One region of the Sphaerisporangium sp. NPDC051011 genome, then DNA from elsewhere that is predicted to be linked to it. Evidence: riboswitches for the same ligand, from Rfam matches in the RefSeq annotation. Region 1 holds a riboswitch; each other region holds the start of a gene.

Region 1 (3,642 bases):
GGTCGCCGAGCGCCGCGTCCGTGCCGCAGGACGCCGACATCCCCGCCGACTTGCCCGGCAGCCACTCCAGGTTGCCGTGCTTGCCGACGTGGACGACCGCGTGCGCGCCGAAGCCGTCCGCCAGCCAGCGGTACGCGGCCAGGTAGTGGTGGCTCGGCGGCAGGTCGGGGTCGTGGTAGATCGCGATCGGGTTCTCGCCGAACCCGCGCGGCGGCTGCACCATGACCACGAGGTTCCCGGCGCGCAGCGCGGCCAGCACGATCTCGCCGTCCGGGTCGCGGGAGCGGTCGACGAACAACTCGCCCGGCGGCGGGCCCCAGTGGCGCTCCATGCCTTCCCGCAGGTCCCCGGGCAGGGTGGCGTACCACTCGCGGTAGCGGGCGGCCGAGATGCGGACCGGGTTGCCCTCCAACTGCGCCTCGGTCAGCCAGTCCTGGTCCTGGCCGCCGGCGGCGATGAGCGCGTGGATCAGCGCGTCGCCGTCCTGCCGGTCGACGCCCGGGATCTCCCCGCCTGTACCTATGTCGTACCCCCGGTCGCGCATCGCCGCCAGCAGGCGCACCACGCTCGCGGGCGTGTCGAGGCCCACGGCGTTGCCGATGCGGGCGTGCTTGGTGGGGTACGCCGACAGCATCACGGCGATCCGCCGGTCGGCGGGCGGCACGTGCCGCAGCGCCGCGTGCCGGACCGCGATGCCCGCGACCCGCGCCGCGCGCTCGGGGTCCGCCACGTACACCGGGAGCCCGTCGGCGTCGACCTCCTTGAACGAGAACGGGACCGTGATGATGCGCCCGTCGAACTCCGGGATCGCCACCTGCGAGGCCGCGTCCAGCGGAGACAGCCCGTCGTCGCTGCTCTCCCACGTCTCGCGGTCCCCCGTGAGGCACAGGCCCTGCAGGATCGGCACGTCCAGCCGTGCCAGCGCCCCCACGTCCCACGCCTCGTCGTCGCCGCCCGCCGACGCCGTGGCGGGACGGGTGCCGCCCGCGGCCAGCACGGTGACGACCAGCGCGTCCACCTGGCCGAGCACATCCATAAGCGCGGGTTCGGCCGTGCGCAGCGACGCGCAGTACACCGGCAACGCCCGGCCGCCCGCGTCCTCGATGGCGTCGCACAGCACCTGGACGAACCGGGTGTTCCCCGCCACGTGGTGCGCGCGGTAGTACAACACCCCGACGACGGGCCGCACGGCCACCCCGGCCTCCACGGGCCGGGCGTCCGGACGGTCCAGGATGCCCCAGTTCGGGGTCGGCGCGGGCGGCGCGAAGCCGTGGCCGGTCAGCAGGACCGTGTCGGACAGGAAGCGGTGCAGCTCGGCCAGGTTCGCCGACCCCCCGTGGGCGAGGTACGCGTGCGCCTCGGCGCACACCCCGCCCGGGACGGTGGACAGCTCCATCAACTCGGCGTCCGGAGCCTGCTCACCACCCAGCACGACCACCGGCAGCGGGCCCGCCAGTACGGCGTCCAGCCCTTCCTCCCAGACCCGCCGCCCGCCGAGCAGACGGACGACGACCAGCCCGGCGTCCTCCAGCAGGGCGGGAACGTCGGCGGCGGCGAGCCTCGCGGGGTTGCCCAGACGGTACGGCAGGCCGCTCGCGCGTGCGCTGAGCAGGTCGGTGTCGGAGGTCGACAGCAGCAGAACAGGGAGAACTGGCAGATCGCGCACGGCACGTCCTCACTCGGGATCCGCGCCCCGGGTAGTAGGTCCACACGGCCTGGAGTCTCCTGGCTCCCGGATCGACGCTCACCCCGGCCTTCCCGCCCGTTGCCGGGCCGTGGCCTGTGGTGGGGTTGACTCCCCGGTGACAGTGGCGGGACCGCGCCGGAATCACACCGGCTTCCTCCGTATTGCCGTCGCCTCTATGAGACCACGCCCCCCGCCGGAATGCGACCCCGCCCACCCCGTCCGCGCCGGGTGCGAGGAGCCGGCCCGGAGGACCGCGGCGGTTTCACGACGGATGGCGGGTTACGATCCTCGACGTGGCAGATGCGGAGTTCGGGGAGCGGTCCCGGGCGGACGCCTGCCCCGGGGCGTTGCAGACGCATCCGGCGGCGGACGGAGCCGTCGCCCGGGTCCGGGTGCCCGGGGGGCTGCTCACCGGGGAGCGGCTCGCGGAACTCGGCGCGGCCTGCGCGGCGCTCGGTTCGGGGGTCGTCGAGCTGACCTCACGGGCGAACGTGCAGGTGCGCGGGCTGGACGGGCCGGGCGCGGAGCTGTTCGCCGAAAGGATGGCCGCCATCGGGCTTCTGCCGTCGGCCACGCACGAACGCGTGCGCAACATCCTGGCGTCCCCCTTGGCCGGGCTGGACGGTCGCGGGCTGATCGAGGTGGCGCCGCTGGTCCGCGAGCTGGACGAGGCCCTCGTCTCGCACCCGGCCCTGGCGGACCTGCCCGGCCGGTTCCTGTTCGCCGTGGACGACGGACGGGGCGACGTCGCGCTCCCCGCCGCAGACGTCGCCTACCTCCCCCTTCCCTCCGCCGCGCACCTCCCCCGTCCGGCCACCGAAAGCACACGGCCACCCGCCGCGGACGTCCGGGGGGCGTTGCTGCTGGCCGGGCGGGACACGGGACTGCGCGCCGCGCCCTCCGACGTCGTCCCCCTGATGATCGCCGCGGGCGAGGCGTTCCTGGCCGAACGCGCCGCCCAGGGCTCGGCCGCGTGGCGCGTCGCCGAGCTGGCCGACGGCCCCGCGAACATCACCGCCCGTGTGTCCGCACGGGCGCCGGGAGCCGGCCGCGTGGCCGGCCCCGGATCGGCGGACGGGCCCGCGTCACCGCCCCTCCAGGAGCAGTCCGGACGGCCGTCCGGTGGACTCGGCGGCAGCCGGCCCGCCCCGTCCATCGGTCTGGGCGATCGGCCCGCGCCCCGGCTGGGGCCCCTCGCCCAGACCGATGGACGGGTGGCGCTCGTCGTCATGCCGCCGCTCGGACGGTTGACGGCCGCGCAGGCGTCCGTGCTGGCCGAGGCGGCGCGGGCGGGCGCGGGTGAGGTACGGCTCACTCCCTGGCGGAGCGTGATCGTCCCGGGTATGAGGCCGGAAACCGCCGAATCGTGGCTCGCGAGGCTGGGCGAGGCCGGTCTGGTCACCGACCCGGCCTCTCCGTGGACCGGGGTCACGTCCTGCACGGGACGTCCGGGCTGCGCCAAGTCCCTGGCCGACGTCCAGGCCGACGCCACCCACGCGACCGGCCGGTCCGGCACCGGGCGCGCGACGGTTCAGGCGGCCACGGCGGACGTCAACGGCGAGACCCCGGGACGGAGGTTGCCCGTGCACTGGGCGGGGTGCGAGCGTCAATGCGGGCGCCCCCGAGGGCCGGCCGTGCTCGTGGTCGCGACCGGGGACGGCTACCGCGTCGAATCCGACGGCGAAAGCATGCGCCACCTGGGCATCGCGGAGACCGCGGCCGCAGTGGCGACGGCCAGGGCCGCACACCATGCCCACTGAGCCCGCTGAGCGCTGCTCACCCCGCGCGGCCGACGATGGTGCCCGCGCGGTCGATGACGACGACGTCGACCTCGACGGGGGCGCCGCGCAGCACTCCAAGGGCGGTGGTGCGGGCTCCGGTGGCGACCAGGTCTCCGAGCGGCAGGCCCGCCTCCTGGCAGATGGTGAGCGCCTGGAGGGCGGTGTTCGCGCGCA
Region 2 (3,642 bases), on a different contig from region 1:
CGCCGCCGATGCCGCCGAGGATCCAAGAGTAGATCTTCTGCAACTGCTCGACGCGGATCTGCTGCACGAACGCCTGGAGCGCGGCGAGGAACGACGACACCGCGACCCCGGCCAGGACCAACGTGGCCGTACCGCCGCCGCGTCCCGCCGTACTTCCGAGCGCGTACGCCAGCAGCACCCCGCCGATCGCCCCGCCGAACGCCGCGAGCGGCACCAGGCCGTCCACCTGGATCAGCACGATCATCAGGGTGGCGGTGAAGCCCGCGCCCGCGGCCGCGCCGAGCAGGTAGGGGTCGGCGAGCGGGTTGCGGAACACGCCCTGGTAGCCGGCGCCGGACATCGCCAGCAGGCCTCCGACGATCGCCGCCAGCACCACGCGGGGCAGGCGCAACTGGACGAGCAGCCCCTTCTCGACCGGCGACAGCCCGGAGTCGACCGTGACGAAGGGCAGCCGGTCGAGCAGTTCGAGCGCCACGCCCTTCAGTGGCATGCCGACCGCGCCGATCACCAGCCCGAGCAGCACGCAGACGGCCAGCACGGCGAGCGCGACCGTGAGGGCGGCCGTCCGCGACCGCGCCGAAGCCCCCGGGGCCGCGATGGGCGCCGGGGACTCGGGCGGGGGCTCGGTGGAAACCGTCGCGGGTTTCAGCCGGAGGCCTTCCCGACGGCCTCGCCCACCATTTCGACGAGGTCGACGACGCGCGGCCCCCAGCGGGAGGCGATGTCGTCGTCCAGGGGGATCACCCGGTCGTTCTTGATCGCCGAGAGCCCGGCCCAGCCCGGCCGCTTGGCGAGGGTCTCCTTGGACTGGCCGCAGCACTTGATGTCGGCCAGGAAGATCAGGTCGGGGTCGGCCTTGACCACGAACTCGCTGGACAGCTTGGGGTAGCCGCCGGCCGTGTCGGGCGCCTTGTCCGCGATGTTGGTCAGCCCGAACAGGCCGTAGATCTGGCCGAGGAACGTGCTGGAGGTCACGGAGTACGGCGTGCTGTCCAGCTCGTGGAGGTAGGTCAGGTTCTTGCCCTTGGGCGCGGCGGCGGCGAACGCGTCGATCCGTCGCTTCATGTCCGCGGCGACCTGGCCGGCCTTCTCCGCGTTGCCGGTGGCCGCCCCGAGGTCGGTGACCTCGTCGTAGGCCTCGTCCAGCTTGGTGGCTGCGGGCTCCAGCAGCACCGGGACGCCGACCTTGGTGAGCGCGGCGACGACGCCGTCGATGTCGTTGGACACAATGACCAGGTCGGGCTGCTTGGCGATGATCGCCTCGGCGTTGGGCTTGAACCCCGACAGGTCGGTCTTGGGCGCCTCCGGCGGGTAGTTCGACTGGTCGTCGACGGCGAGGACCTGAGGGCCCGCGCCGATCGCGAACAGGGTCTCCGTATGGCTGGCCGACAGAGAGATGATCTTCGTTGGCTTCTTGGCGATCGTCACCGGGCCGTTGCCGGCCTGGACGGTCACCGGGAAGCCCGCGGCCTGCGCGGTTTCGCCGGGGGATGTGGCGGGGGCGGGGGTGGTCTCTGCGGTGCCGGTCGGCTGGCCGCATCCGGCCAGCGTCAGCGCACCCAGCAACGCGCCCGCCAAGGCCGTGCGTACGGGCCTCACGTGGGTTCCTCCTGTTGCCGGGAAACGAGGGACCCGTGATGTGGGACGGATCACCCTTTTTCCACGAGGGTTGACGACGTCGGCGCGGCAGGAGGCGACCTGGCTCGATCCGGGGGGATCTCACAGTTGCGGGACAGCGCCGGACTCACACCGGCTTCGCTCCACGCCGCGCGTCACCGGAACCGTATCAACTGGGTTCATTGCCGCCTCCAGCGCGGCGGGTTCAGGGCGCTGTGCCCATGGCCTCGCTCCGCTCGGCGGTTCGGGGCGCTCCTTTAGGCGGCGTTCTTCCGTCGTCACTCGGAAGGGGTTCGTTCCTCACCCCTTCCTCCCTCCTCCTCCAGAACACCGCCGCGCCCCGAACCTGCCCATGGCCTCGCTCCGCTCGGCGGTTCAGGGCGGCCTTCAGGGACCGGCTCCGATCAGGCCCACCGACACCGGTTCCACGCTCGGGTCCCCGATGTGTGCCGACACTGGCGGCGGGACTAGCCCAGCCCAGGGCGTACCGGTCACGAGCCTCATGACGGCGGATATCCGGACAGTACAACCTGCCGTAGTCGGCCGGACCATTGACCGAAAATCTTGCTCCAGGTCAGAAGATCGTGATATCAACTCGATCATGTGTCACTTTGCCGTAAGAGTAGCCGCTTGGGAAGTTTGCGGCTTCTGCGGCACCCGGTGTTCGACGTAGAGCTCCCGGCGAGACGAGGAACCCCTCGTAGCGGTGCGCCTCTGGGTCGTTGAAAGGGTGGAGAACGTCGGAATGCCGGTCGAAATCAACGCTGCCCGTACCAGGAAACGGAACATGCTGGCACGGGTGGCGCCGGCCATCGTGCGCGACCCCGCGAACGGCCTGGCCGCGCTGGGCAGGCAGGCCGGCGGGCGGATCGTCCGGCTGAACCTCGGCGTGCTGCGGCCCTACCTGGTGACCCACCCCGACCACGTCCAGCACGTCATGCGCGACAACTGGACCAACTACAGCCGCCAGGGCATGTTCTGGCAGCCGCTCGGCCGCCTGCTCGGCGACAGCATCCTCGGGGACGGCCCCGGCTGGGAGGCCAGCAGGAGGATCCTCCAGCCGCTGTTCACGCCGAAGTACGTCGCCGCGCTCGCCGGGACGATCGCCGCCACCGTCGACGCGCGGATCGAGGAACTGGAAGCGCGCGCCCGCTCGAAGGACCCGATGGACGCCGCCCGCACGATGGGCGCCATCGTCAACCAGAGCGTCGTGCGCGTGCTGTTCGGCGACCGGATCTCCCTGCGGGACGGCGAACGCCTCACCTCCGCCTACCACACGGCCGACGCGGCGGTCTTCACCCGGCTGCTCCTGCCGTTCATGCCGTACCGGGTGCCGCTGCCCGGAGACCGGGCGTTCAAGACCGCGGTCTCGACCATCGACGAGATCATCTTCCCGTTGATCCGCGAGGTCAGGCGGGACGCGGCCGACGGCTCCGACGTCGTCTCGGCGCTGTGCCGCGCCCAGGAGGCGGACGGCACGCCGCGCGACGACCGGCGCGTCCGCGACGACCTCGTCAGCATCTACGCGGCGGCGTCGGTGACGACGGCGTCGACGCTCACCTGGACCTGGCCGCTCCTGGAGGCCCACCCCGAGGTGGCCGCGAAGGTGTACGCCGAGATCGACCGCGTGGTCGGCACCGGCCCCGCCCTGCCCGCGCACGTGCCCGAGCTGCGCTACACCAAGATGGTGCTGCAGGAGGTCATGCGCCTCTACCCCTCCGGCTGGCTGCTGCCCCGCACGGTCGTGCGGAGCGAGACCCTCGGCGGGACGCGCCTGAAGGCCGGCTCGATGGTGCTGATCAGCCCGTACGTCACCCACCGGCTCGACGAGGTGTGGGACCGGCCGCTGGAGTTCGACCCCGAGCGGTTCTCCCCCGACCGCGGCGAGCGGCGGCACCGGTACGCGTACTTCCCCTTCGGCGGCGGCGCGCACCAGTGCGTCGGCAAGCACCTGTTCTACATGGACGCCCCGCTGATCATGGCCGCCATCCTGAGCCGGTTCCGCCCGGCGGCGCTCGGCGGCCG
Region 3 (3,642 bases), on a different contig from region 1:
CGGCCGGCTCGAAGGGGCTCCACGGCGGATACGGCTACCTCACCGAGTACGGCATAGAGAAGATCGTGCGCGATCTACGGGTGCACCAGATCCTCGAAGGGACCAATGAGATCATGCACGTCATCGTCGCCCGCGGACTGATCGGGGCCGCCTGATGGACATCGAGACCACGCGCTCCGGCCACCTCGGACACATCCTGCTCAACCGGCCGCAGGCCCTCAACGCCCTCACCCATGACATGGTCCGCCACCTCGACGCCACGCTGCGCGCGTGGGAGGCGGACGACGCGGTCGACGTCGTGCTCATCAGCGGCGCGGGCGAACGCGGCCTGTGCGCCGGGGGCGACATCCGCTCCGTCTACCATGACATTCGCCAGGGAGGTGACGCCACGCCCGCGTTCTGGCGGGACGAGTACCACCTCAACGCCCACATAGCCCGATACGGCAAACCGTACGTCGCGCTCATGGACGGCCTGGTCCTGGGCGGCGGTGTCGGAGTCTCGGCGCACGGCAGCGTGCGCGTGGTCACCGAGCGCACGAGACTGGCCATGCCCGAGACCGGCATCGGCCTCGTCCCCGATGTCGGGGGTACGTACCTGCTCTCGCGCGCTCCCGGTGAGATCGGCCTGCACCTGGCGCTGACCGGGGCGTCGATCGGGGCGGGCGATGCCATCCTCTGCGGGCTGGCCGATCACTTCGTCCCCTCCGCCGACCTGGCCGCCTTCAGCCGGGCCGTGGAGGAGCACGGGGTGGCGCACGCCCTGGAGACCTACGCGCGTGCCGCCCCGGACGGGACGCTGGCCGGACAGCGTGCCTGGATCGACGTCTGCTACGCGGCCGAGAGCGTCGCGCAGATCGTGGAGCTCCTGCTGGACAGCGGCGACAACGCGGCGAAGGAGGCGGCCGAGCAGATCGTCGGCAGGTCGCCGACGGCGCTCAAGGTGACCTTGGAGGCGATCCGCAGGGCGGGGCTCCTCGGCTCGCTGGAGGAGGTGCTCGACCAGGAGTACCGGGTGTCGTGCCGGGCCCTGCGCCACCCGGACCTGCGGGAGGGCATCCGCGCCCAGATCATCGACAAGGACCGGACGCCGCGGTGGGCGGTCGCCGCCTCGCCCGAGGAGGTCGGAGCGTTCTTCGCCCCCCTGGGGGACCTGGAGCTGGGACTGTCATGAAGATCGCTTTCATCGGACTGGGCGGCATGGGCGGCCGCATGGCCGTCAACCTCGTCAAGAACGGCCATGATGTGCACGGCTCGACGTGAACGGCGCCGCGCTCGCCACGGCGGCATCACAGGGAGTGCGGCCGCGCGTTCGGCGACGGAGGGGGTCGCCGACGCCGGGCTGGTCATCACCATGGTGCCCGCCGGCCGATCCCCCTTGGCGCCGGAACGCCCTGGCCCCCGCGAGTCGGTGCGAAGAATGTGAGCTTTTGCGAACAGAGCGGCGTGTGCGACCATGGGCGGCGAAAGGCGACGGCGGAACGAGGAAGCCGGTGTGAATCCGGCGCGGTCCCGCCACTGTGATCGGCGAGCGGACCCCGACGACGCCACTGCCCCGATGGGGTGGGAAGGCCGGGGCGAGCCTCGACCCGAGAGCCAGGAGACTCATGCGGTCGCCTCCTCACGGAAATTGGGGCGGATCTCCCCAAGAGAGGAACGGTGATCGTCATGCCGCATGGCCGGCAGGTCACCTCCGCTTGCCCGCACCGCTTCCCAAGCGGGCCTCTCCCGGTGATCCGTCTCCTCGTCAGCCACGCCCGTCATCGAGGAATGGCGGCTGCGGCCTGTTCCCAGGAGACCGCCGATGAGCCTTCCTCCGCTGTGCGACGTTCATCCTCACCGACCTGATCGCGATCCCGCATCCCGACCCGGCGCTTGCCGTGCATACGTTCAGCTGTCACCCACGCCTACCTGGTAGACGGTCAAAGCGCGCATGACGAGGATCGCCGTCTGCCGGGGGTGCTGCTGCGGCAGCGCGCGCAAGGTCCCTGGGTTCGACCACGACGAGCAGCTCACCCGCCTGGCCGAGGTCGCCGAGGTACGCGTCACCGACTGCCTGGACGTCTGCGAGCAGGCGAACGTCATCGTGGTACAGCCCTCACCCGCGGGGCGGGAGGCGGGCGGGCGCCCGGTGTGGCTGGGACTGGTCAACCAGCCGGAAGCGGCCGACGACGTCGCCGCGTGGATCCGCGCCGGCGGCCCCGGCCTCGCCGATCTCCCCGCCATCCTCGCTCTCCACGTCACGGCTCCGCCGCGGCGTACCGGCACCGGCGACGTCGTGCGCGGCTCGGCGGAGAAGCCCGACCCGGCCACCTGACTCCGATATCTGCCCTTCTGTTCGAGAGGACATACGCATGAGGACATACATATGACGCGCGGACGTCTCCTGCTCCCGGCACTCGCGCTCACCGCGGCGGTGCTCGTCACCGGCTGCGGCGGTACCACCACCGGCGCATCCGCCACCGGCACCCCCACGACCGGGGCGCCCGGGACTGCTGCCTCCATCACGCCGACGGGCTTCCCGGTCACGGTGGCCAACTGCGGTGTGACCACCGTCTACGAACAGCCACCGCGGCACGCGGTGTCGCTGAATCAGCACGCGACCGAGGTGATGCTGGCGCTCGGCCTGGAGAAGTCCATGATCGGTACGGGCTATCTCGACGACCGGATCCTGCCCGAGTACAAGGCGGCCTACGACGGCATCAAGGTGCTGTCGAAGGAATATCCCTCCTACGAGGCGCTGCTGGCCGCCGAGCCCGACTTCGTCTACGGCGGCTTCAGCAGCGCCTTCGACGAGAAGGAGGGACGCGGCCGGGCCGCGCTCGCCGAGGCCGGGATCGACTCCTACCTCAACGTCGAGCAGTGCCCATCCGGGCCGGTGACCGTGTCGATGATGGACGAGGAGGTCCGCAACGTCGCCAAGATCTTCGGCGTGCCCGACCGCGCCGAGCAGGAGGTGCGCCGGCTGCACGTGACCCTCGACACCGTCAAGGAGAGGTTGGCGGATGCCGTCCCGATCAAGCTGTTCGTCTACGACAGCGGCGACAAGACCGCGTTCACCGCGGGCGGCGCGGGCATCGGCAACGAGGTGATCAAGCTGGCCGGTGGGGTGAACCTGTTCGCCGACCTGCCCAAGGCATGGGGAGACGTGTCGTTCGAGCAGGTGGCGGAGCGGGCGCCCGAAGTGATCGTCATCTATGACTACGGCGACCAGTCCGTAGATGACAAGAAGCGGTTCCTGCTGTCCAACCCCGCGCTCAAGGACGTCCCCGCGATCAAGAAGCAGAGGTTCGCGGTGCTGCCGCTCTCGTCCGTGGTCCTCGGCGTCCGGGTGCCGTCCGCGGTGGAGTCCCTCGCACGACAGCTCCACCCCGACCGCTTCCAGTGACCGACATGACCGACATGACGGAGGCCGGCGGGACTGCCGCGGGCGCCGCCTCACCTGGGCGTCCGGGGGCGGCGGAGAGCGTCGCGTCCCCGCGCGACTCCCGAACGCCTGGCCGTCCGCGGATTTCCATGACGCTCGTGCTCGCCGGCCTGGTGCTGCTGACCCTGGCGGCCGCCACGGCGGGAGTGGCCGCAGGCTCGGTCGACCTGCCGCCCGGCCAGGTCTGGGGCATCCTGCTGCACCGGATCCACCCGGCC
Region 4 (3,642 bases), on a different contig from region 1:
GGTACGCGGCCAGCGCCATCTCCTCGCTGACGCGGCTGGACAGCGCCAGCGCCTCCGGCGAGTCGAACGGCAGCCGCAGTGCGAAGAACACGTCGGCCAGGCCCATCACGCCGAGCCCGATCGGCCGCCAGCGCTTGTTCGCCGCCTCGGCCTCCGGCGTCGGGTAGAAGCCGCGGTCGATGGACCTGTCGAGGAACCGCACGGCCGTCGCCACCGTGGCGCGCAGCCGCTCCCAGTCGAGCCCGCGCTCCACCAGGTGGGCGGCGAGGTTGACCGAGCCGAGGTTGCACACGGCGGTCTCGGCGTCGCTGGTCACCTCCAGGATCTCGGTGCACAGGTTGGACAGGTGGATGACGTTCCCGGGCAGCGCCGTCTGGTTGGAGGCACGGTTGGAGGCGTCCTTGAAGGTCATCCAGCCGTTGCCCGTCTGGGCCAGCGTGCGCATCATGCGCCCGTACAGGGCCCTGGCGGGGACCTTCCGGACGTACCGCCCGGCGGCCTCGGCCTCGCGGTAGGCGGCGTCGAACGCCTCGCCCCACAGGTCGGTCAGCTCCGGGACCTCCTTGGGGTCGAACAGCGACCACTCGCCGTCCGCCTCGACCCGGCGCATGAACTCGTCGGGGATCCAGTTGGCCAGGTTCAGGTTGTGGGTGCGGCGGGCCTCCTCGCCGGTGTTGTCGCGCAGTTCGAGGAACTCCTCGACGTCGGCGTGCCACGGTTCGAGGTAGACGCAGGCCGCGCCCTTGCGCCGCCCGCCCTGGTTGACGGCGGCGACGCTCGCGTCCAGCGTGCGCAGCCACGGGACGATTCCGTTGGAGTGCCCGTTGGTGCCCCGGATCAGCGAGCCGCGCGAGCGGATCCGCGTCCAGGCGATGCCGATGCCCCCGGCGTACTTCGACAGGCGCGCCACCTGGCCGTACCGCTCGTAGATCGCGTCCAGCTCGTCGCGCGGCGAGTCCAGCAGGAAGCACGACGAGAGCTGCGGGCGGCGGGTGCCGGAGTTGAACAGCGTCGGCGAGCTCGGCATGTACGACAGCGTGGAGGTCAGCCGGTACAGCTCGCCGGCCTCGGCGACGGTGTCCGCCAGGCCGCAGGCCACGCGGAGGAAGAAGTGCTGCGGGCGCTCCAGCACGCCCCGGGTCACGGGGTGGCGCAGCAGGTAGCGGTCGTAGACGGTGCGCAGCCCGAAGTACTCGAAACGGTCGTCGCCGCCGGGGTCCACCAGCCCGTCCAGCACGGCCGCGTTGTCCCGGACGAAGTCCGCCAGGCGGTCCTGGACCAGCCCCGCCGCGTGCGTGGCCGCGACCGACTCGGAGAACGACCGCACGCCGTGCGCGGCGGCCTCATCGGCGATCTCCTCGGCGAGCAGCCGCGCGGCGACGCGGGAGTTGGCGGGGTCGGCGATGACCCGGGCGGCGGCCTCCTCGATGGCGAGCCGCCTGTGCTCGCTCCCCGCCTCCGGCCGGTACACCGGCCGCGAATCCGTCACCGTCACGTGCTGTCTCCTTCGTGCGCTCGGATCACCCCGGAGGAAGGCACGGCGGAGCACGACCGGGCACCCGTGAGCGGGCATGCCGGTCTCCCCGTCCGGCGGCCCTCCCTCGGGGCCTGGACGACGTCACCGGCAGGTCTTCGGACTCGCGGGCGCACCTCACACGCCTACTGGCCGTCGCTTCCCAGGCCGCGGGCGGCCCAGTGCTGATGTGACGGCGGTCGTTCCCGCTCACCGCTGCGGGGCAGTCCCGGATTCACACCGGATTCCCTCTTGCCTCGCCCCGAGGAGCGAACCAGCGACGAGCATGGATCCTACATCTAGTGTCCTGCCCCGCAACAACCCCTATAGGTTGTGTCGCTCCCATGCACCCAGCGTGACCATCCACCCCCATCCCGGACGTGGAGGCGACCGATCGAGCTGACGGGTCACGGCACGTCGTGGCGCTACACGCGGACGCCGAGGTCGCCGAGGGCGCGGCCGAGGCGGGCGGACTCCACACCCAGCCATTGGCGGAACTCGTCGCCGTCGAGGTACAGCGGGGTCCAGCCGTTGCGTACGCAGATCGCCTGCCAGCGTGGCGAGTCCGCGACGCCGCGGCACATCAGGGCCAGCGCCGCCCTGTCGGCCTCGGCAAGGTCGCCGGATCCGAGCAGGCCCCGCCAGTTCGCGCAGTACAGGTGGACGTCGGACTCCAGCAGCGTCGGGGCCTCGACGCCGGGCAGGCGGTCCGGCGAGGACACCGCGAGCACCCGCAGTTCCCCCGACCGCACGCGCGGCCGCACCGCCGCGTGCCCGGAGATCGCGACCGGGGCGCGTCCGGCCGCCAGCGCGGCGACGGCCTGCTCGCAGGTCGGATAGGCCGCGTACCGGACCAGGCGCGGGTCGACGCCGAGGCTCTGGGCCAGCATGCCGAGCAGGACGTGGTCGACCCCGCCCGTGTTCCTGCCCGCGACGGCGAGCCGGGACGGGTCGCGCCGCAGCGCGTCGGCGAACGCGCCGAACGTCGTCAGGCGCGAGGCCGCCGGGACGACCAGGAGCTCCCACTCGCCGCAGAGGCGGGCCAGCGGGGTGGTGCCGGCGAAGGCGGTGGCCTGGCGGACGTCCCGCACCGTCCCGACCAGCTCGGGCTCGGCCATCAGCATCATGCCGGGTTGCCGGGCGCGGGTGAACTCGGTCAGCGCCGACTCGAGCGGCCGGTTGACGACCCGCACCGCTCCGGCCAGCGACTCGCGCTCGGCCACTCCTTTGAGCGACCGGGCGATCATGTCCGTCTCGCCTCCCGCCGGCCCGGGCACCACCATTGAGACCGTGGCGGAGGCGAGCCTGCGGGGGTCGGTGGCGCTCCCGCATCCGGTGGCCATTGCGACAAGCCCCGCCCCGAGCGCGAGCACCTGGCGACGACGCATGGTTCACGCCCTTTCCCCCGATATCACCTAAATGCCCAGCTCACCGCCCCCGCACACGGCCCTCACCCACCCTCCACGGCCCGGCGGGACCGCCTTCGGCGAAGGCTCGATCCCCCGTGCGGGGGAGGGGGTTCCCGATGTGGGGGGAGTCGCCGGGGGCGGGCCGGGCGGGAGCGTGGGGGTGCGCTCAATTCGTATCCCCGCGAAGGAGATCATCGTGTCGACGTCCCAGCAACCGGCGAGTTCGTCCTCGTCGCCGGTTTCGCCCACCACTCCGGGGCGGCCTCCGGAGCCCTCCCCGGTTCTGTCCCGCCCGTCCTCCGCCGCCGCGTCCCGCCCGTCCTCCTCGGTCCCGTCGCACCTGTCGTCGCCGGAGCCTCCCCCACGGACGGCCTCCGGATCGCCCCGGGAACCGTCCCCCGAAAGGGGCTCCGGGACGTCCACCGGCAGAACGCGGCGGGGAATCGGGGCCGCCGTCTGGGGCGGTTACGCGGCCGCCGTCTGGGCCGCCGTCTACGGGATCGCGGCCCTCTACTGGACGATTTCCGGCAAAGGCTTCCCCTTCGGACCCGACGCGTTCACCAGATCGTCACCCCTGTTAAGGGAGGTCTCCCCGCAGGTGGGGGCACCCGTCTTCGCTGCGGTCCTGCTCGTGGCCACGGTGGCGCTCCTGGCCATGGCCGGACGGCACGCGGTGATGCCGGGACGCGCCCTGCGGGTCTCACTGCTCGCCTTCGGCTG

What was found. Region 1 has a riboswitch for cobalamin ahead of cobN (cobaltochelatase subunit CobN). Riboswitches for the same ligand answer to the same signal wherever they lie in the genome.
Region 2: it holds a riboswitch for cobalamin, as region 1 does, so the genes downstream of both, AB0H21_RS07375 (ABC transporter substrate-binding protein) here and cobN (cobaltochelatase subunit CobN) in region 1, are expected to answer to the same signal.
Region 3: it holds a riboswitch for cobalamin, as region 1 does, so the genes downstream of both, AB0H21_RS38655 ((2Fe-2S) ferredoxin domain-containing protein) here and cobN (cobaltochelatase subunit CobN) in region 1, are expected to answer to the same signal.
Region 4: it holds a riboswitch for cobalamin, as region 1 does, so the genes downstream of both, AB0H21_RS27955 (ribonucleoside-diphosphate reductase subunit alpha) here and cobN (cobaltochelatase subunit CobN) in region 1, are expected to answer to the same signal.

Annotation. Positions count from the first base shown of each region.
Region 1 is NZ_JBFAGG010000002.1:656,121-659,762, reverse strand. It holds gene cobN (cobaltochelatase subunit CobN) at 1-1,657, opposite strand, end outside; cobalamin riboswitch at 1,719-1,844, opposite strand; gene cobG (precorrin-3B synthase) at 1,981-3,447, shown strand; gene AB0H21_RS07130 (cobalt-precorrin-5B (C(1))-methyltransferase) at 3,464-3,642, opposite strand, start outside.
Region 2 is NZ_JBFAGG010000003.1:8,608-12,249, reverse strand. It holds gene AB0H21_RS07380 (iron ABC transporter permease) at 1-490, opposite strand, end outside; gene AB0H21_RS07375 (ABC transporter substrate-binding protein) at 646-1,599, opposite strand; cobalamin riboswitch at 1,668-1,801, opposite strand; gene AB0H21_RS07370 (cytochrome P450) at 2,405-3,642, shown strand, end outside.
Region 3 is NZ_JBFAGG010000027.1:26,798-30,439, forward strand. It holds gene AB0H21_RS38640 (acyl-CoA dehydrogenase family protein) at 1-155, shown strand, start outside; gene AB0H21_RS38645 (enoyl-CoA hydratase/isomerase family protein) at 155-1,171, shown strand; gene AB0H21_RS38650 (NAD(P)-binding domain-containing protein) at 1,168-1,260, shown strand; cobalamin riboswitch at 1,478-1,604, shown strand; gene AB0H21_RS38655 ((2Fe-2S) ferredoxin domain-containing protein) at 1,931-2,314, shown strand; gene AB0H21_RS38660 (ABC transporter substrate-binding protein) at 2,366-3,385, shown strand; gene AB0H21_RS38665 (iron ABC transporter permease) at 3,391-3,642, shown strand, end outside.
Region 4 is NZ_JBFAGG010000013.1:47,732-51,373, reverse strand. It holds gene AB0H21_RS27955 (ribonucleoside-diphosphate reductase subunit alpha) at 1-1,495, opposite strand, end outside; cobalamin riboswitch at 1,606-1,807, opposite strand; gene AB0H21_RS27950 (tripartite tricarboxylate transporter substrate-binding protein) at 1,939-2,901, opposite strand; gene AB0H21_RS27945 (hypothetical protein) at 3,521-3,642, shown strand, end outside.